3 regions of the Latilactobacillus sakei subsp. sakei DSM 20017 genome follow, and region 1 is predicted to be linked to each of the others. Evidence: riboswitches for the same ligand, from Rfam matches in the RefSeq annotation. Region 1 holds a riboswitch; each other region holds the start of a gene.
The links. A riboswitch is a leader RNA that binds a small molecule or an ion and turns the genes downstream of it on or off. The one in region 1 is predicted to bind thiamine pyrophosphate.
Positions count from the first base shown of each region.

Region 2: another riboswitch for thiamine pyrophosphate. It lies ahead of tenA (thiaminase II); the one in region 1 lies ahead of thiM (hydroxyethylthiazole kinase).
Region 3: another riboswitch for thiamine pyrophosphate. It lies ahead of thiT (energy-coupled thiamine transporter ThiT); the one in region 1 lies ahead of thiM (hydroxyethylthiazole kinase).

Region 1 is NZ_AP017929.1:499,941-506,771, forward strand. Features, by position in the region: gene LEUCM_RS02475 (VanZ family protein) at 1-883, shown strand, start outside; gene LEUCM_RS02480 (DUF1002 domain-containing protein) at 983-1,927, shown strand; partial or broken gene nagE (N-acetylglucosamine-specific PTS transporter subunit IIBC) at 1,987-4,001, opposite strand; TPP riboswitch at 4,230-4,335, shown strand; gene thiM (hydroxyethylthiazole kinase) at 4,408-5,217, shown strand; gene thiD (bifunctional hydroxymethylpyrimidine kinase/phosphomethylpyrimidine kinase) at 5,210-6,022, shown strand; gene thiE (thiamine phosphate synthase) at 6,015-6,689, shown strand; gene LEUCM_RS02505 (SLC5/6 family protein) at 6,679-6,831, shown strand, end outside.
Region 2 is NZ_AP017929.1:1,330,548-1,337,378, forward strand. Features, by position in the region: gene folP (dihydropteroate synthase) at 1-791, shown strand, start outside; gene LEUCM_RS06700 (NUDIX hydrolase) at 788-1,285, shown strand; gene LEUCM_RS06705 (GNAT family N-acetyltransferase) at 1,415-1,864, shown strand; TPP riboswitch at 1,941-2,030, shown strand; gene tenA (thiaminase II) at 2,122-2,808, shown strand; gene thiW (energy coupling factor transporter S component ThiW) at 2,798-3,304, shown strand; gene LEUCM_RS06720 (diacylglycerol/lipid kinase family protein) at 3,354-4,319, opposite strand; gene rnjA (ribonuclease J1) at 4,452-6,140, opposite strand; gene LEUCM_RS06730 (DNA-directed RNA polymerase subunit epsilon) at 6,145-6,357, opposite strand; gene LEUCM_RS06735 (hypothetical protein) at 6,554-6,831, shown strand, end outside.
Region 3 is NZ_AP017929.1:1,462,414-1,469,244, reverse strand. Features, by position in the region: gene LEUCM_RS07335 (TetR/AcrR family transcriptional regulator) at 1-293, shown strand, start outside; gene LEUCM_RS07330 (NADP-dependent oxidoreductase) at 295-1,302, shown strand; gene xerS (tyrosine recombinase XerS) at 2,122-3,180, shown strand; TPP riboswitch at 3,247-3,345, shown strand; gene thiT (energy-coupled thiamine transporter ThiT) at 3,394-3,996, shown strand; gene LEUCM_RS07315 (heavy metal translocating P-type ATPase) at 4,036-5,829, opposite strand; gene LEUCM_RS07310 (hypothetical protein) at 5,930-6,283, opposite strand; gene LEUCM_RS07305 (manganese-dependent inorganic pyrophosphatase) at 6,340-6,831, opposite strand, start outside.

The DNA.
Region 1 (6,831 bases):
CACGACACACTGGGTTTGGAATCAACCGGCAACCTATCTCGCAACGCTTAAACAAGCGGCGACGATTCAACCGCTCTTTAATATCGTTTTAACCATCCCCTTTGGTGTTTACCTTCGTTACTTCTTCCGGACATCATTCAAACAGACCCTATTATTAAGTTTTGGCCTCACATTATTCTTCGAATTAACCCAGCTGTCAGGACTCTATGGTATTTACCCCCGACCATATCGGTTATTCGATGTTGATGATCTACTGCTAAACACGAGTGGCGGACTCATCGGCTTCGGCTTAGCACCCTTATTAACCTATTTCTTGCCGACTCGTGATGCACTTGATCAAGCGGCTTACATCAACGGCCAAAAAGTTGGTTATCTCCGTCGCTTATTAGCACTGGGAATCGATTATTGTCTCTTAACACTGATTGGCATAATTGTTACAGCGATTTGGCGTTTATTAAAACTACCTACTTTTGGCAATGATGTTTTCTACTATTGTTTAGAAAACGGACTCTACTTCGTCTTACTGCCCGTCCTCTGGCGGGGGCAGACACCTGGTAAAGCGCTCTTGAGGTTAAAAATCACCGCCGAAAATGCCATTGCTTGGCGGATATTCAGTCGCCAATTTTTACTGTTCTTTATCATCCTACCTAGTTTCCAATTATGGCGGATCACCATCGATGCCTTGGTTGCTAGCGGCCAAACGCATTTAGATATCTACCTTCTACTAGGCGGTCTGGCTGCCTTACCACCCGTCTTATTCACGGGTAACTTCCTATTATCGTGGCTTTTCAAAAAGCCGCAACTCTTTTATGAGAAGTTAACCAAGACCCAAGAAATGAGTTTGGTTCAACCGCAAGGAGAGCATCCCTTAAAAAATAATTAAAAACACCGCTTAATTCTAAAGGTCTAGCAAATTAAGATACTTTCCCTGTTAAATTAGCTATAATGAAAGTATCTTATATCTGAGAAAGGATTTACGATTATGTTTAATAAACTCAAATACATTCTCCCAATCGTCATGACGGCTATTTTAGGCCTCAGCGCCCACAGCGTTTTTGCCGACAGTAATACTTGGGATAAACCAGTCGCAACACTCGGAACAAGTCTTTCAAGTACGCAAAAATCAGAAACCCTCTCAACGCTTCAAAACGCCGCTAACATCACCGATTCTGATGAATTAACAGTCACCGGTTCAACCCTCGTTAAATATCTCGATCAAAATCAACAAACTTTTAACGCGAATTCCAACGTCTATTCTAGTGCGTTGATTCAAAAGAATAATAGCAATACCGGTATTAACGTTAAGATTGTCGATTTTAACGGCAGCAACAATATCACAACAATTACCGCGAACCAATATAAAAATGCGGCATTAACCGCAGGCGTCACTAACGCGACGATCTACGTTACTTCCGCCGTACCAATTGATGGTTCTGGTGCGCTCGCTGGCGTTTACGCCGCTTTCGCGGAAAATGGTGAAACCTTAAATCAATCACAAGTCACCGCCGCTCAAGACGAAATGAGCACCCTCAGTGATATTACCCAGGCTAACAAAGGCACTGACGGCTATACTGATTCACAACTTAACAACGCCGTAACAGGTGCTAAAAAAGACATGGCTAACAAGGGTGATAACCTAACCGTTAACCAAATTACCAACATCGTTAATAATCAATTAGAACAAAATAACCTCACAACAATCATCAATAATAACCAAAAGACACAAATCATTAACTTACTCGTTAAAATTCAAGATTCTGGTGCGCTTAAATCAGATGATTTTAAGAACCAAGCCGGTAAATTAATGGATAACATTCAAAGTAATGCTAAGAATGTCTTCGACAAATTAAACACTGAAAGTAACCGTAACTTCATTCAAAAATTATTCGATAGTATTGGCAACTTCTTTAAAAACCTATTTGGATAATGATTAATACCACACAAAAACGCCTGACGAACTTAATTCGTCAGGCGTTTTTTGATTGTTTATTTAGTGGTTGCTTTTACGGCAACTGTATCAGCTTGGACTGATTGGCCCATATTATTGAACTTCATGTAAGCAACTGCTGGCATGTTCGTAATAATCACCATCATCGCTGTTTGCTTACCAGCTGCAACGATTTGATCAAGATCAACGGTTGCCAGTAAGTCACCATGCTTGATTGTTTGGCCTTCTTCAACAGCGACTTCAAAAGGTGCACCGTTCAATTCAACCGTATCAATCCCCATGTGGACTAAGACTTCCAAACCATTAGTCGTCTTAATACCAATCGCATGCTTCGTTGGGAAAATCGTCATGATTGTCCCATCAACTGGTGCGACAATCTTACCATCAGTTGGCACGACTGCGTAGCCGTCACCTAACATCTTTTGTGCAAAAGTTGGATCATCAACATTTTCAATATCAATCAATTCACCGTTTGCAACTGCGTAAAAGACATCTGTCTCACCTGAGTTAATATCACTATCAACAGGGGCTTCAACTGGTGCAGCAGCTGGTTCTGATGCGCTGGTTGCGATTGGTGTGTTGTGGTTATAAAGTTCTTTCAAGGCATCCGCCACAAATTGAACTTCTGTCCCGATAATAATTTGAATATTGGTTTTGTCTAAGACGTTAATCCCAGCGGCACCAGCTGCCTTGATAGCAGGTTGGTTAACGTTGGCTGTATCTTCTAATTGTAGACGCAAACGGGTCGTACAGTTATCGATTACTTTAATATTGTCTTTACCACCGATTGCAGCGTAGATCCGTTTTGCTTGAATCATGAATTTATCATCAGTAGCATCTGTTTCGACACCGGCAGTATCTTCATCAACAGCATCATCTGCTTCGCGACCCGGTGTCATCAAGTTGAATTTCTTGATGGCAAAGTTGAAACCGAAGTAGTAAATAACTGCCATGACTAAGCCTTCAACCAATAACATCAATGGTTGGCAACTGGATTTTTTAAACTTAAAACATAATCGACTAAACCAGCACTAAATGCGAAACCGGCTGTCCAGTGGAAGAAAGCAGCGACGGCTAATGAAATCCCTGTGAAAGCTGCATGCAAGACATAAAGTGGCCATGCGACAAACATGAATGAGAATTCAAGTGGTTCTGTCACACCTGTAAAGAATGACGCAAAACCAGCAGCTAACATCAATGAAGCTGTTGCTTTACGACGTTCTGGGCGAGCGTTCTTGTAAATTGCGTAGGCCCCAGCGGGTAACCCAAACATCATGACTGGGAAGAAACCAGCTTGGTACATCCCTGTCTTACCAATCACGGCTGTTCCGTTAGCAAGTGATTTCGCACCGCCCAAGAAGTTACCGATATCGTTAATGTTAGCAACATCAAACCAGAACACTGAGTTCAAGGCGTGATGTAAACCAGTTGGAATCAATAAACGGTTGAAGAAACCGTATAGACCGGCACCAACCCAGCCAAGTTTTGAAATTGCTTCACCAAATGATACTAAAACAGTAAAGACAGCTGGCCAAACAAAGTACAAGATTGCTGAAACAACCATCATTGCTGTTGCGGCCATAATTGGCACCAAACGTTTCCCACTAAAGAAGGAAAGCGCCATTGGCAACTTCACGTTGTGGAAACGATTGTACATTGCAGCTGCAATTAAACCGGCGATAATCCCGATTAAAACATTACCTTCGATTTTACCAAAGGCTGGATTCACCTTAGCGATATCTGATAAACCTTGCATCGCTTGAATTGAGGCAGGTGCTAAAATTGTCTTAGGGACTAAGAAAGCGACTAAACCAGCAAGTGCGGCTGCCCCATCCTGATCCTTAGACATCCCTAGGGCTAGACCAACGGCAAATAATAATGGCAAGTTGTTTAAAATTGCGCCGCCACCAGCTGCTAGGAAAATTGTAAAGACGTTTGCATTTGAATCGCCATTGCCAACCCAGTTAGCAATCCCCATCAAAATTGCGGCTGCTGGTAATACGGCAACAGGCAACATTAATGAACGACCCATTCGTTGTAAGTAATTCTTCATAAGGTGTTCTCCATTCATTCATTTATTTCGTTAACAATATTAAATCATTAATGCAAACGATAAGCAAGCGCTTAATAGTTGGTATAGACCTTTAAGGCCAAGGAATAAAGCGGTTTCTTAATTCAAAAATATTTTGGTCTATACCGTATAACGGCATTAATTATTACCTTAAAATTAAAACGGTTGCAAAAATAATGATTTGACGTATACTGAAGGTACAATTTAATCGCTTTGCACTAGGGGTGTTCTTAGAAGAACTGAGATAGGTTTGTACAACCTGATCCCTTTGAACCTGTAAGTTCAGACTTGCGTAGGAAAGTGCCTTTCTCTATTAAACCAACACCACTTTTCTATGCATTCGTGCATCCAAAAGTGGTTTTTTTGATTTTAAGGGAGGTTTTTTTGCATGTCAAAGACACTGTTAGACCAGATAAAACAAGCTAACCCGATTATCACCAACGTTGCCAACAGCGTCACGGTCGATCAAGTCGCCAACGTTCAAAATATAATCGGTGCATCTCCAATCATGTCTAGTGATCCTGAAGAGGCCCCAGAAATGGTCGCTATTGCGCAGGCACTCAGCATCAATATTGGGACACTATCCGCTGAACCCATTCACCAAATGAAGACTTTAATGGCTGAAGCTTATCGCCAAGCTAAACCAGTCGTCATCGATCCGGTCGCAGTCGGTTCAATTCATTATCGTCAGAAAATTATCGATGAACTCTTAGCATTGGGAACACCCCAAATTATCCGCGGAAATGCGGGCGAAATTGCTTATCTAGCTGGTTTAGACTGGCAAGCTAATGGTATTGATGCAGGCAATGGCGAAATTGATCTCGTAAAAGTTGCTCGAACAGCGGCTAAAAAACAGCAAACAACCATTTTACTTTCAGGTCCAACCGATATCATCACTGATGGTCAACACACGACCAAAGTCGCCAATGGCACGCCACTTTTCCAAGTCCACGTCGGCTCTGGCGATATGCTAACTGGTCTTTGCGCTGCATTTGTCGCCGTTAGTCCTGACAATCCCTATCAAGCGGCCATCGACGCGGCAACGACCTTTGCAGTCGCCGGTCAATTAGTCGCCGAAGCAATGCCAACGCCTTTACCTGGTTCTTTTTACCCACAACTATTAGACTGCTTGTTTAACATCACAGCAGCTGACGTTCAAACCCATGCACAAGTCACGGAGGTCTTAACTCATGAATAATTTCCCACAAGCCTTAACAATCGCCGGTTCAGATAGTGGTGGCGGTGCTGGTATGCAAGCCGACATTAAAACCATCCAAGAACGCGACGTCTTTGCCACCAACGTGGTCGTCGCAATTACGGCCCAAAATACAATTGGCGTTCAAGATAGCTTCCCGCTACCGCTCGAACTAGTCACCAAACAGTTTGAATCGCTCGCAGCCGATTTTAAGATCCGAGCCTGTAAAACAGGCATGCTCGCCGATGCTGAGCACGTCGCCGTCGTTGCCCAAAACCTCCGGCGCTTCGACTTTGGCCCCTTAACACTCGATCCGGTTATGATTGCAAAAGGTGGTGCCTCTCTACTAGCTGACTCCGCCATTGACACCTTACGATCAGAACTCTTACCTTTGGCAACTGTCTTAACACCTAACCTACCAGAAGCAGAAGTTTTAACTGGTCAAAAAATTCAAACAACTGCCGATTTTAAAACCGCCGCAACGCAACTACAAAAAATGGGCGCTAAAAATATCATCATTAAAGGTGGCCATCTCGATAATAGTGACCAAGCCTGTGATTACGTTCTCTACGCAGATGGTAGTGACGACTGGTTAAATACACCACGGATTGCGACCGTTCGCACCCACGGCACTGGTGACACCTTCTCGGCTTGTTTAACCGCCGAACTTGCTAAAAAAGTCCCACTCAAAAAAGCCATTCAGATTAGTAAAGCCTTCATTCAAGCTGCCATTGCTAACCCAATTGCGGTCGGCCACGGTCACGGCCCTACAAATCATTGGGCTTATCAGGAGGTTGAACATGACTAATATTGCCCAGGAAATACTCCAAACTTATTTAGTGGCTGGTACACAAGATACTGGTCGAGAAAACTTTTTACCTATACTTGACCAGGCTTTACAAGCTGGGATTACTTGCTTTCAATTCAGAGATAAGGGCCCAAATAGCTTACCAACTGACGCAATGCGGTCCGACTACGCCAAAAAGGCGCAAGCACTTTGTCGTACTTATCACGTGCCTTTTATTATCGATGATCGCTTAGAATTAGCTTTAGATTTGCAAGCAGACGGACTCCATGTTGGGCAATCTGATCAACCATGGCCTAAAATTGAAGTCGCCAAACAACACGGCCTAATTACCGGGCTATCCTGTCATACTGCTCAAGAAATCCTAAGCAGTCATCAACAACCGGCGCTCGATTATATTGGTGTGGGCCCCATCTTTCCGACGAATTCTAAGGAAGATGCCAAAACACCACTCGGTTTAGCACAACTAAAAACATTCACGCAACTCAGCCAGTTACCGGTTGTTGCAATTGGGGGCATTAGTTTAAAAAACTGCCAACAAGTTGCTGAGACCGGTGTTGCGGGGGCGGCCGTGATTTCTGCTATTACACAGGCTAAAAATATTCCCCAAGCAATCCAACTATTAAACCAACCTTGGCAGAGCTCAGAAGGGAATAATCATGAAAGTTAATCATAATCAATTCCTACTCTGGTTTGGGGCGGCTATTTCAATTGCGGAAATCATCACTGGGACACTCATTGCGCCCCTTGGTCTCGTCAAAGGCAGTCTAGCCATTATCATTGGTCACCTGATTGGTGCCTTTTTATTGCTA
Region 2 (6,831 bases), 830 kb from region 1:
TCTACGCGATTATTAACTGTACACCAGATTCTTTTTATGATGGTCAACCGAGTCAAGCGCTGGGTCAGATTATGACGAAAATCGAAGCTGATTTGGCCAATGGTGCAGTGGTGATTGAAGTCGGTGGCAAATCGACGCGCCCAGGTTATCAAGAAATTACGCCTGATGAAGAATGGCAACGGATTGCACCCGTGATTGCGGCAGTGCAACAGGAATGGCCCAGCGCGGTGTTGGCAGTTGATACCAATAATGCGGATGTTATGCAACGGGCAGTCGCAAGCGGCGTGCCAATTCTGAATGATATCGATGGTTTCGATAACGCGGCTAAGCTCGAGGTCGTCGCCAACCATCGACCCGCAGTGGTCACGATGTATAATGGCCGCCATTATCAAAATGACGTTTTTGAAACGCTCGATCAATTTTACCAAGAGACGTTAGCAAGTTTGGAAGCGGCCGGTTTAACGCGCCAACAAATCGCTTTGGATCCTGGGGTTGGTTTTTCACACGCTAAAAATACAGCGTCTCTGGATCTGTTTAAACTCAATAGCGTTCAACCAACAATGAAGTATCGTGCGCCAATTATGGCGGGGATTTCTCGGAAAAGCTTTATGGAAAGCAAATTTGATTATCCGATGGCAGAACGCTTAACCTCAACGCTGTTATTGGAACAATTGATGGTTGAGCAGGGGGCCCGTATTCTGCGCGTGCACGATGTTTTGGCAACGCATAAAATGATCAATTTATTCAAAGGTTATCAGCAAGCAGATCTATTAATGGCGGTCCGCTCATGAACGATTTGTTAACGCAAATTCAGCGGCTAGCTGAGCAATCAGCAGCGTTTAATGACCGACAAAAATATCAGATGATTAGTGAATTGATGGCCCAACAAAAACGGCCCCTTTATCGGGCGGTCAACGATCAATATCATTTATCCGCTAGTGCCCTCGTATTTAAAAATAATCAGCTATTGATGGTTCGGCATCCATACCTGCATCAATGGTTGTTACCGGCGGGCCATGTTGAACCGTCTGAAATGCCAGTTCAAACGGCACTACGCGAGTTATTGGAGGAAACTGGGCTAGTCGGGGAGCAAGCACAATTGGTGGATGCCAATTTGATCAAGATCCCGGACAATCCATTGAAAAAGCAAGCAGCCCATATGCACATTGATTGCCGTTACTTAATCACTGCAAAAGAGCAGGTAAGCGCACCAGCCGAGCTACCCAATCATTGGTTTTCACAAGATAAAGCACCGGCGGAATTCCAACCCTATTTTAAACTTTAATAAGGTGAGGGCTTATCTTTACCGATAAGCCAGATATTTTTTAAAAATTAAAGGAATTATTACTAGGAGAAACAAATGGCGATTACAATTAGACATGAAGAAGAAAAAGATTAAAGAGGGGCTGAATAATTGGAGATTAGACGCTATCAGCAGGCGGATTGTCAAGCAGTGGCAGAACTGTTTTATAAGACAGTGCATACAGTGAATGCTGGCGATTATACGAAAGCGCAGTTGGCTGTATGGGCCACTGGTGAGCCTGATTTAAAGCAGTGGGATCAATCGCTGCAATCACATTTCAGTGTTGTCGCACTTGAAAATGATAACCTGATTGGTTTTGGAGATATTGATCAAGCTGGCTATCTCGATCGGTTATTTGTCCATGCCGATTATCAAAGAAGAGGCGTTGCGACTGCTATCTGTCATCAGCTCGAGCAAGCTGTTGCATGCCGAGTTGTCACACATGCTTCGATTACGGCCAGACCGTTCTTTGAAAGTCGGGGCTATCAAGTGATTCGAGAACAACAAGTAGCACGGCAAGGTGTTTTATTGACCAACTTCGTTATGGAGAAAAATAGGTAATCAATAGTTTTTAGTTTTCTATGATAATTCTAATGAACAACCGCTTACATCCATGCTATAATAAAGCCACAATTGAATAACGCATCTGGGGTGCCTAAGAGCTGAGATTATACCCATTGAACCTGATATAGTTAGTACTAGCGCAGGGAAATGTCGTGTCGTTTGTTTATTAAACGTGCTACCCGTCAATTCTTAATTGGCGGGTATTTTGAGTGCTTGTAAAGCGGCCCCAGAGGTGAATTAATAGGAGGGGCAACATGTCATTTACAAGTATTGTTCAAGAGAAAGTCGCACCATATTGGGAAGGTAGTTTACGTCATCCGTTTATCGTTCAACTGCAAGCGGGGACGTTGCCAGAAGAAATATTCCGGTATTATTTGATTCAAGATCATTATTATCTTCGTTATTTCAGAAAATTACATCAAATCGTCTCCGATCGATGTCAAGATCAAGAATTAAAAGCGTTGATGACACTAAGTGCAACTGGTTTGAAAGATGGTGAAATGATCGTTCGGGAACAATTTTTTGAAGCCTTAAAAATAACGGCTGATGAGGTTCAAGAAACACCCGTTGCGCCGACAACTGATCACTATATTGCTCATATGTATCGACAATTATTTGCGGATAATCCCGCAATCGCGGCGGCTGGCCTATACCCTTGTGCTTGGTTATACAGTGATATCGGAATGGCTTTAAGTCAACAGCCAGCTTCACCCAATCCATACTATCAACGCTGGATTGAAACCTATACGAAGGCTGAACTGCAGGATGAAATTCAAATGACGGGTATTGTTTTAAATCGCTTGTATGCATCGAGTTCAGCTGATGATCAGGTTAAAATGGTGCAGGCGTTTGTTCGTAGCAGCCAATTGGAATACCACTTCTGGGAGATGGCTTATCGCAAGGAACAATGGTTGCGTGGGGACGAATACGATGAACAATAGCCGAACGAAGCGATTAACCATCCTTGCGATGATGATTGCACTAGATGTCATCTTGTCGCCATTATTTCGTATTGAGGGGATGGCGCCGATGTCGAGTGTTCTGAACGTTACTGCGGCGGTGTTAATGGGCCCGGTTTATGCAATCGTAATGGCGTTGGTGACTGCTATTTTAAGAATGATGTTACTGGGGATTCCGCCTTTAGCCTTAACGGGGGCTCTTTTTGGTGCTTTATTAGCTGGTCTTGGTTATCGGTATGGTGGTCATATTGGTTGGGCAATTGCGGGTGAAATTCTAGGAACGGGTTTAATTGGCTCATTACTTTCTTATCCAATCATGATTTGGTTTACGGGTAGTGCTAACGGTTTATTTTGGTTCGTTTACACACCACGCTTTTTTGGCGGTGCCATTTCGGGCAGCCTAATCGCTTGGTTATTCTTGTTTAAATTAAAGGAAACAACGATTTTTAAACGAGTTCAAGCTGATTTTTACAAATAATAAAAAAGAGCAACGCTAAATGCGTTGCTCTTTTTTAGATTGTAGCGGTTTATTTGAATTGTTCAGTTTGGTCTGTTGTTAGCCAGAAGGGTTGAGAAGTGACGTTAAAGTGCATGTCAAATGCGCGACTACCCATTTCTTCGCCATCGACCTGGCCGAATTCTAACGTTTGGGTTCGAACAACAAGATCGTCGGCTCTAAAATGATGAACAGCTTTGTAGCGAGTGTGCTTACCCATTAACATCATAATAAATAGGTAGCAGAAAAAGAAAACGTTCAACTTCTCTATCACCACAAGGTCCAGTTTTTGATCATCGACGCGTGCAGAAGGCATAATGGGAACACCACCGCCAAAGTAAGGATGATTCGTCGTTGTGACTAGAAAACCTCGGCTGAAATTTTTAACAGTGCCATTAGCCTTGACGGTAACTTGGAAAGCATCTTGTGACGTAAAGGCTTGGATTAGTGAGAAGACGTAAGACAGGGAGCCAATATGAAACTTATTTAAAAAACGTTTGCTTTTAGAGTTATTGGTGATGCTGACGACGGAAGCGTCAAAACCAATACCGACATTGTTGACGAAATAACCGGTCTCGTCCTTAAGGGCATCATGATAAACACCCAAATCGATATTGACGGGGGCGCTAGTTGCAAGAATCTGTTCAAGGGCTTGTAGTGGATCACTATTTAAGCCAATTCCGCGGGCGAAGTCATTGCCGGAACCACAAGGTAAATAAGCGATGGGAATGTCGGTTTTGCCGGCGTTCTGAACACCGTTAATTGCTTGGTTTAAAGTACCATCACCACCGATAATTAGTAAAACTTGATTGGTTCGTTTAAAGCGAGCAAATTGGTAGGCAATCCGAGTGGTATGGCCGGGATAGCTAGAAATTTGTAGTTCGTATGAAATGCCGCGTTGCTTGAGGACGGTTTCAATCTGCGGCCAAATCTTCTGAGCTCGGCCAGTACCAGCAACTTGGTTTAAAATAATATAAAAATGAGGCGTATCAGCCATTCGGATTCCCCCTTTCAGAAAAGATATTCGGTGTATATTATAGCGGGAAATGACAAGTTTTACTACCTAAATTTTTGATAAGAATCTAAAAAAGGGCGGGACAAACGTTAGTTTGTCCCGCCCTTAAAGGTTTTATTCGTTACTTTGAATGATCATTGGTAAAATCATTGGATGGCGTTCCGTCTTTTCAAATAGGAAATCTTGAAGGCCATCAATAATTGCTTCTCGGACTTGGCTTTCAGTGACCTTGTCGTTAGCATTGAACGTGTTGACGATCATTCTGAAAACCCGTCGTTGGGCTTCGCTGATCAATTCACCAGATTCACGCATATAGACAAAGCCCCGTGAAAGAATATCAGGACCGGCAAGAATATTTTTCTCACCGAAGTTAATGGTTGCGACAACCACGACCAAGCCTTCTTCAGAAAGCATTTTACGATCGCGAAGGACAACATTACCGATATCACCAATCCCGTTACCATCAACATAAACGTCGTCGGCACTGAAATGGCCAGCAACATGTGCTGAGTCAGCAGTTAAGGCTAAGACATCACCATTTTCAAGGATGAAACAATTGTCCGGTTCAACGCCACATTGTTGGGCGAGTTCGGTATGAATCTTTTGCATCCGGTATTCACCATGACAAGGCATGAAGAACTTAGGTTTCATCAAACGTAACATCAATTTTTGTTCTTCTTGGCCACCATGACCAGAAGTATGAATGTTGTTGACTTTACCATGGATAACTTCAGCGCCTGCTTCAGAAAGCTTATTGATAACGTGGTTAACACTCGTTGTATTCCCAGGAATTGGATTACTTGAGAAAACAACTGTATCGCCAGGTTGGATTGAAATCTGACGGTGAGTACCATTAGCAATCCGGCTTAAAGCAGCCATTGGTTCACCTTGAGAACCGGTACAGATAATCATCACTTTATCAGCAGGTAATGAGTTAAGTTGACTTGCATCAACAAGTGCTTCATCAGGAATATTTAAATAACCTAATTCACGACCATTAACAACGGCAGCTTCCATACTATGACCGAAGACCGCAATCTTACGACCATTAGCAATCGCTGCATCTGTTGCTTGTGAGACCCGTGAAATATTAGAAGCGAAAGTTGCGAAGATAATCCGGCCTTCAATCCGTTCTACAATGTGGCGGATTGAATTGCCAACAAAACGTTCTGATTTCGTGAAGTTAGGTACTTCAGCGTTGGTACTATCAGACATTAGGCAGAGGACGCCTTCTTCGCCGAGACGTGCCATCTTTTGAAGATTAGGAGAAGGTTGATTACCAACAGGTGTTAAGTCAAACTTAAAATCACCAGTTTCAACAACAACCCCTTGAGGTGTATGAATCGCAACCCCTAATGTATCAGGAATTGAATGGGTTGTTCGGAAGAAATCAACACTTGTTTTGCGGAATTTAAGGACGGTATCTTCGTTTATTTCATGTAGTTCAGTAGACCGCAAAAGACCGTGTTCTTCCAACTTGCCACGAATTAAAGCAAGGGCTAAAGGACCTGCATAAACAGGGACGTTTGGCACTTGTTGTAAGAAGAAAGGCAACCCACCAATATGATCTTCATGACCATGGGTGATGACAAGGGCTTTGATTTTTTGTTGATTCTTTTGAAGATATTGATAATCGGAAATGACATAGTCAATGCCTAATAATTCATCTTCTGGAAACTTGATGCCGGCGTCAATAACGATAATTTCATCTTGGAATTGAACACCGTACATGTTCTTACCAATTTCGCCAAGACCCCCTACGGCAAAAACGGCTGTTTCATTGTTTTTTATATTGAGTTTCATTTACTTAGAACTCCGTTAATTTGAAGTCTTCTGATTCTTGTTCGTAAGCTAAATGTTCACCAGTAAGTTCTTGTACAAATTCAATATTGTAGGGTGTATTGTCTTCAACAAGTTGACGTGCTTCAACGGCACTGTTAGCTTCAAGATAGAGTGATTTAGTTGCCTCGCGTAGAGGACTTTGTGTTTTGTCTGCTTGGAAAAGTACTTTATAAATCAATTGTAAAACTCCTTTGATATTCATCTTATTTTTAAACGAAAGTTTAACCGTCCAGAGGTTGATTACTCAACATTTAAGAATATTTTAGCATATCTTTTAATTAAAGTATACATTGGGCAACGGCCTCGTAATAGCGAGTTTAGTCTAATTCGGCTATAATTATGACAACCGTTACAATTAGAAAGAGGGGGTTGCCATGTTAATTTGGTTATTACTACTAGTCTTAATTGGATTGGCGGGCGGTCTGGCTTGGTTTATTCACCGGATTCGTCGGCAAAGAGCCATGCGGATTTTACAAAGTAGTAGTCAAGAAACGGTAGACGAGATTGTCAATATTGCTTATCAAAGGCTATTGACTGCACAACCGCAATTTTATACACAACAAGCAACGTTAATTGCTAATTCACCGACAGAAGTTTGGGGTGGGAATGTGATGTTGTTTGAGTATCGCGTAAACGTTTTACGAACGGATAT
Region 3 (6,831 bases), 960 kb from region 1:
AACCAGACGGCTGTTTAGTCGTTAATACGGCAACCGCGTTATCAACGTTAGAAGAAGATATCCAACAACTTATTAAACGCTATTTACAGCAGGAACAAGCAATGCTGCAGCGATTACTGATTGAAGGGCAAGCTGAGTTGCAGCCTCCTATTAAGAGCGAGCTATTAGCCGCAACACTTCAAAATGCATTGGTTGGCATTCGTGTCATGGCTAAAGTAAATCCAGATTCAGAGGCGCTAATCGTAACAGCACACCAAACACTTCAAATACTCCCATGGAAAGAGGCACTTTAAAATGAAAGCAGCTCAAATTACAAAATATAGTAAAGATCTCAATGTGACCGTGAAAGAAATTGCCACCCCTAAGCCCCAAGCTAACGAAGTACTCATCAAAGTTAGCTATGCCGCAGTCAATCCGTTAGATTTAATGAATATTCACGGCAGTGTTAAGTTGATTCAAGACTATTCGATGCCATTAACCCTTGGCAATGAAGTCGTTGGTGAAATTACCGCTATCGGTTCTAACGTAACGCCTTTTAAACCGGGTGACCTAGTTTACACACGTCTACCACTTGCTAAGATTGGTGGTTTTGCAGAATACGTTGCGGTCGATGCCAATGCTATCTGGTATACACCTACCAATTTATCAGCTAAAGAGGCCGTTGCTGTCCCCTTGACCGGTTTAACCGCTTATCAAGGCCTCACGGAAGAATTAGCTGTTGAAGCAGGGAAGACGATTTTCATTCCTGGTGGTTCTGGCAGTTTTGGTCAATTAGCCGTGCCAGTCGCTAAATCTTTAGGCTTAACAGTCATTGTCTCAGGGAACGCTGCAGCACGTGAGCATATTCTAGAATTAGGTGCTGACCAATACCTTGATTACCGGACAACCGATTATTGGCAGGTATTAAACGATGTCGATTACGTTATCGATACTCGTGGGGCTCAAGATATCGAACGTGAACTTTCAATTATGAAACCCGGTGGCCGTTTATTAAGTTTGGTGGCAGGTCCTAATAAGCATTTTGCTATCACGCACCAATTACCTGCCTGGAAACGACTTTTATTTGGTTTAGTCGGTAAGAAGTGGGATAAACTCGCTAGTAAAGCTCAAGTTAACTACCGCTTCATCTTTGTGCGTTCGGATGGCCAACAACTTAAAAAAGTCACTGAATTAGTTGAAAAACATCACATTACACCAGCTATCGATCCACACGATTTTGATCTTGATCACGTTCAAGATGCACTGGAATTAGTTGCTAATGGTAAATTAGCCGGTAAAGTTGTAATTCGACTAACTGACTAAAGTAAATCTAAAAAGCCCAGATATTGGTATTTAACCAGTATCTGGGCTTTTTTTAAATGGCCTGTGCTAAATTCTAAAGTACTGTTTGGTGCCATTTTTAGCTAGTTCAAATAACCAAGCAGTTCAATTAAATTTAATCTAGTTTTCAACATAAAAATAATCGATTACGGTGATTAAAGACGGTGTGGGGGACCTATTAAATAAAAAAATATTCTAGTTTACATAATATATATTATAGGAAGTATGTATTTATTTTAAAAGAGTGGCTGATTTTGACTTATTAATCTGTATTTAAGTCCTTAATTTAGCAAATTCTTTTAGCAACGTTTTAAAATGCTTTAACTAAAACATCAACCGTTTAAAAAACTCAACTACGATTAACAAATCTCAATGCTAAATTACTGATCTGATCGCAAATTAAAACCACTGCCTAATCATTAATAATCAATAACCACATGAAATTCGTTAAATAACTTAGGATTGATTTATGCAGCTGTAAAATCCATAATTTTGAGGCTCAAATTGATAATCATTAACCATAATCCGAGTTTAATAAAACGCTAATTTGATGCTCAAATCGGCCTAATCATGCTATAAACACTGTTATATCAACGTTTCATTAAGATGAAAGACCGTTAAACAGGCATTTTATTCGTTTTTAAATGGCTGCTGCAGATGGTCTGAAAACAGATTTCTAGGGTTAGTGGTCAAAATTTGCCAAACAAGTGTTGTTAAAATTATGGTTTTAACAACACTTGTAGTATTCTCGCCGCTTTTTTGTTAAAATAACTATAATTCTCTATTAAGGTGGTTTCAATCATGGACCAACAACGTTATCTCGAACTATGTGAACAACGCTTGGCGGATCTTCCCGATTACGTCCGTAAATTTTATATTAATCGGCAAGCCAATGCATACTCCTCTGCAACGCTCTATCAATATCTCCAAGAATACGTCCGCTTCTTCTCCTGGTTAATTGACGAACAAATCGTTACTGTTCAAACGACTAAGGATATCCCTCTTGTTGCGCTTGATAAGATGAAATTAGAAGATATCGAACTCTATAAGATCTTTTTAATGAATAAACGAAAAGCAAATAATCACAAGCTCTCCTTTCAGGCTGTTAATCGCTCTATCAACGCTTTGAATGCGCTCTGGTACTTCCTGACGATTGAAGCCGAACAAGCCGATGGTGAGCCTTATTTCTACCGCAACGTCATGAAAAAAGTCAAACTGCTCAAATCATCCGAGACAATGGCCACTCGTTCCCGCCATATCGGTCAAAAGTTGCTCACCGGTGATAAAAAACACGACTTCATTGCCTTTATGCAAGTCGACTATCCCAGTGCGCTATCTAATCGCCAACTCGCTTCTTATACGCAGAATTGTGAACGGGATATTGCGATTTGCGTATTGGCACTCACTACCGGCATTCGTCTTTCCGAACTCGCCCAAGCTAACGTTTCTGATTTAAACCTTGAACAACTAACAATTACGGTTATTCGCAAAGGCGGTCAACAAGATACCGTGCCGATCGCACCTTGGGGTTTACCTTATCTGCAAGATTACGTTCAAATCCGGCAACAACGCTATTTAGCCGCTAACGAACGGGCCTTATTTGTCACAAAGTATCGCGGTCAAGCGAAGCGAATCAGTAACTATGCCATTGAAAAACTGGTAGCTAAGTACTCTGAAGCTTTTGGCGTTCGACTAACGCCGCATAAATTCCGTCATACACTCGCAACCGATCTGATGTCAGCGACCCACAGCGAAACGATCGTAGCGACCCAATTGGGCCAAACCACCACGCAGGCCACCCATTTGTATACGCACGTGGTTGATGACGAACAGCGCTCGGCAATGGATAAGCTCGAATGAAGCTTGATTGCTTGACATCTTTGTTGTATCCGGTATACTGAAAACGTTCTTAAAATTTAAATATTAACCATCGCAAAGGGGAGCCATTGGCTGAGAGTGATTAGATGATCAGACCCTTCGAACCTGTTTGTTAAGACAAGCGTAGGAATTGTGATGGAGTTGAGACTTTAACTCCTTTTTTGTGTTGGTTAACCAAGAAAAGGGGTTATTTTTATGCAACATCAACGGTTATTGATTCAAATTGAAGGGGCCATTATCGCGGCATTTGCGATGGCTCTGGAATATATTCCGCATACTGTAGGGCCATCAGCGATTGAGGTTTCCTTTGGGATTATCCCCATTATTATCTATAGTCTCCGTCGCGGCGCCGCGGCTGGGATGGTTTCGGGTTTAATCTGGGGCCTTTTAGACCTCGTCTTACGAGGCCTCGGCAACGGGAGCGTTCTCAATGTTTGGCAAGGATTACTTGAATTTACGATTGCCTTCATGGTCGTTGGCCTAGCTGGCGTTTTACAAAAACCAGTTCAAGCAAGTATCCAACAAAATACCAAAGTAAAAACGATTGCGCTCCTTTGGTCCGCAGCTTTCATTGGTACTTTCGCCAAATACTTCTGCCACTTCTTAGCTGGGGCCATCTACTGGGGCTCATACGCGCCTAAAGGAATGAATGCTTGGCTCTATTCATTAACTGTGAATGGCGGTAGTTTCGTTGCCGGCTTCATCTTAAATGGTATCGTCTTTGGGATTTTATTAGCGATGATTCCGAAACTATACCTCCCAAAAGATATGTTTTTAAAAGTGCAATCTGAAGAATAGTTAACAATACAAAAAAGAGGCCCTCAGCGGCCTCTTTTTTTAATGGTCATTTCTAGCACGTAATGCGTATAAAATCGAAACTGTGTCGACAACTTCTTGGAATAAGGCCCCAATTAAAGCTGGCACGACACCGGTACTGGCAATCAACATCAATCCGATACAGATGAAGATCCCAATCAAAACGGACTGGCGCGCCACCCGCATTGTATCCCGTGCAATCGTGATGGCGCCACTAACCCGACTCAAATCATCCTTTAAAATGACGACATCTGCGGATTCGCTCGCTGCTGTGGCACCGTGAGCACCCATCGCAATTCCGACATCGGCACTCGCTAAGGATGGTGCGTCGTTAACACCATCGCCAACCATGATTATCGGCCGCTGCTCCGGCGTGACATTATTGATGAGTCGAATCTTATCGGCAGGCAAACACCCAGCGTGAACTTCATCAATGCCAACTTGAGCCGCAATCTCTTTAGCGGTTGTCGCCTGATCCCCTGTGAGCATCATTAAGCGCTGTAAACCGAGCTGATGGAGCGTTGACATCGTTTGAGGCGCTTCCTGGCGAAGATGGTCGATAAATGTGATATAGCCCGCATAACGCCCGTCAATGCCAATGTAGACAGTTGTCTGTGTCTGGGATTGTTTAGCTTGGTCAGGCGCCACAAATTCAAATTTACCGACTTGAACCGTCTGTCCAGATGCTAATTGGGCAGTCACACCAGCACCTGTCATTTCTTTTAAACTAATAATTTCTAATAATTGCGCTGCTGGGACGACTTGTAGTAAGGAACGAGCCAGAATATGGGCCGAAGCCTGTTCAGCACTGGCTGCTAAACGACATAACTCCGATGGTTCAATATCAATCATCGGTACAACTTGATCCACGGTTAATTGGCCATTCGTAATCGTGCCTGTTTTATCAAAAGCAGCTGATTTGGCCAACGCCAATTTTTCAATTGTCGTCCCCGTTTTGACGATAATCCCATTCCGGCTGGCACGACTCATACCTGAGATAAGCGCAATCGGTGCCGCGAGAATCAACGGGCATGGCGACGCGACCACCAAGACCTCGGCAAAGCGCACAGGGTCTTTTGAGAGCCACCATGCCACCCCTGCAATCAAATACGCCACTAATGTAAATGGTACGGCATAGCGATCCGCTAAACGAACAAAATGGGCAGGTTGTGCTGCTGAGCTTTCAACCAGTTTAACAATTGCTTGATACTGACTGTTAATAGCTAATTGATCGACCACCATCGTGATTGATGTCTCACCATTTACTGACCCTGACATAATTGGCTCATTGATTGTTCTTTCAACTGGGCGTGATTCACCGGTTAGAGACGATTCATCAAACAGCGATGACCCCTCAATGATATGACCGTCAACCGGAACCAGTTCTCCTGGCTTCACAACAACTTGATCATTGACTTGGAGTTCGTCGACAGCAACATCGACAAGTCCGTCACCACGCATTAAATGCGCGACCTGGGGCGAGTTGTCCAATAATGATTTTAATTCCCGCCCTGCTTTATGCGCGGCGTAATCTTCCAGGGAATCGCCGCCTGTTAACATTACGAGGACCATCAAGGCAGCCCAATATTCACCAACAGCGAGTGTTGCAATGATCGCCGTAATGGCTAGTAAATCAACACCATATCGACCTGATTTTAAAGTGCGAATCATCTCAATCAGCATCGATAACGCGACTAACCCCCCAGCTAGACTAACTAATACTTGGGCCCACAGTGGTTGTTGACATAAAAAGGCTAATATTAATGCGGTAATCCCAACCACAATTGTGAGCACTAATTTCAACGTATGTTTCATCATTATCGGCCTCCTTGTGAATTCCATTACATTATAACATGTTCATTGTCATATTAGAATTATTATCATCTGTAAAAAAGACACAAAAAAACCCATCATATTATTGATGGGTCTCATTTACAGAAAGTTGTGCCATAATAGCTGTCCGAATGGATGTCATTGCTACTATTAATGTTGTCATCCGCTTAATTACAGGCGATGTCTTTTTTTGGTTAGCCAACGCTTTTTCGGTTTTATGGATGATTGACTCAATCGGTGCCTGTGCCCTGACCAATGCTTCAGCAGTTATATCTGTGCGCCCATTCAATAAATCACGACCAACTTCCAATGCGTGAATTCTATTTTTTAATAAAGTAAATTGGGCGGACCCTTCTCCAAATTTTAGCTGGCTCTTTTGACAATTTCGAATTGTCGCTTCAATCACTTGAATTGCCTTTGTTACTTCCTCAGTCATCTGTTGCTCCTAACAAAAAAATAAAGCCCCGCAGGACTTTATCTTCTTAATTGCTATTAAAATGCTGCTGTTAATTGTGGGACAACTTGTTTCTTACGTGACACAACACCGGCTAATTGCGCACGATGGTTGTTTAAGGTCACATCAAAAGCCTTTTCGAAGGCTTCAGCTGGTTCGCCGATAACAAGCGCTTCTGAGTTACTGTTTAAGATGTCAGTAACCAAAAGTACGAATAAGTCGTAACCGTTAGCTTTGTTGTCTGCTTCGATAGCAGCTTCAAAAGCAGCTTGGCGTTTGAAGACCGCTTCGATATCAACTGTGTTAACTTGATCGATACGAACTTTTTTACCAGCCATATCGAATGTTTTAGCATCAGCTTCAATTAATTCAGCTTCGCTCTTATCATCTAAGTTAGTACCAGCTTTTAACATTTCAAGACCATATGATTCAAAATCAACATCTGCAATTTCTGCTAATGTCTTGATAGCAATCCGATCTTTTTCAGTTGTTGTTGGTGATTTCATCAACAATGTATCTGAAATGATGGC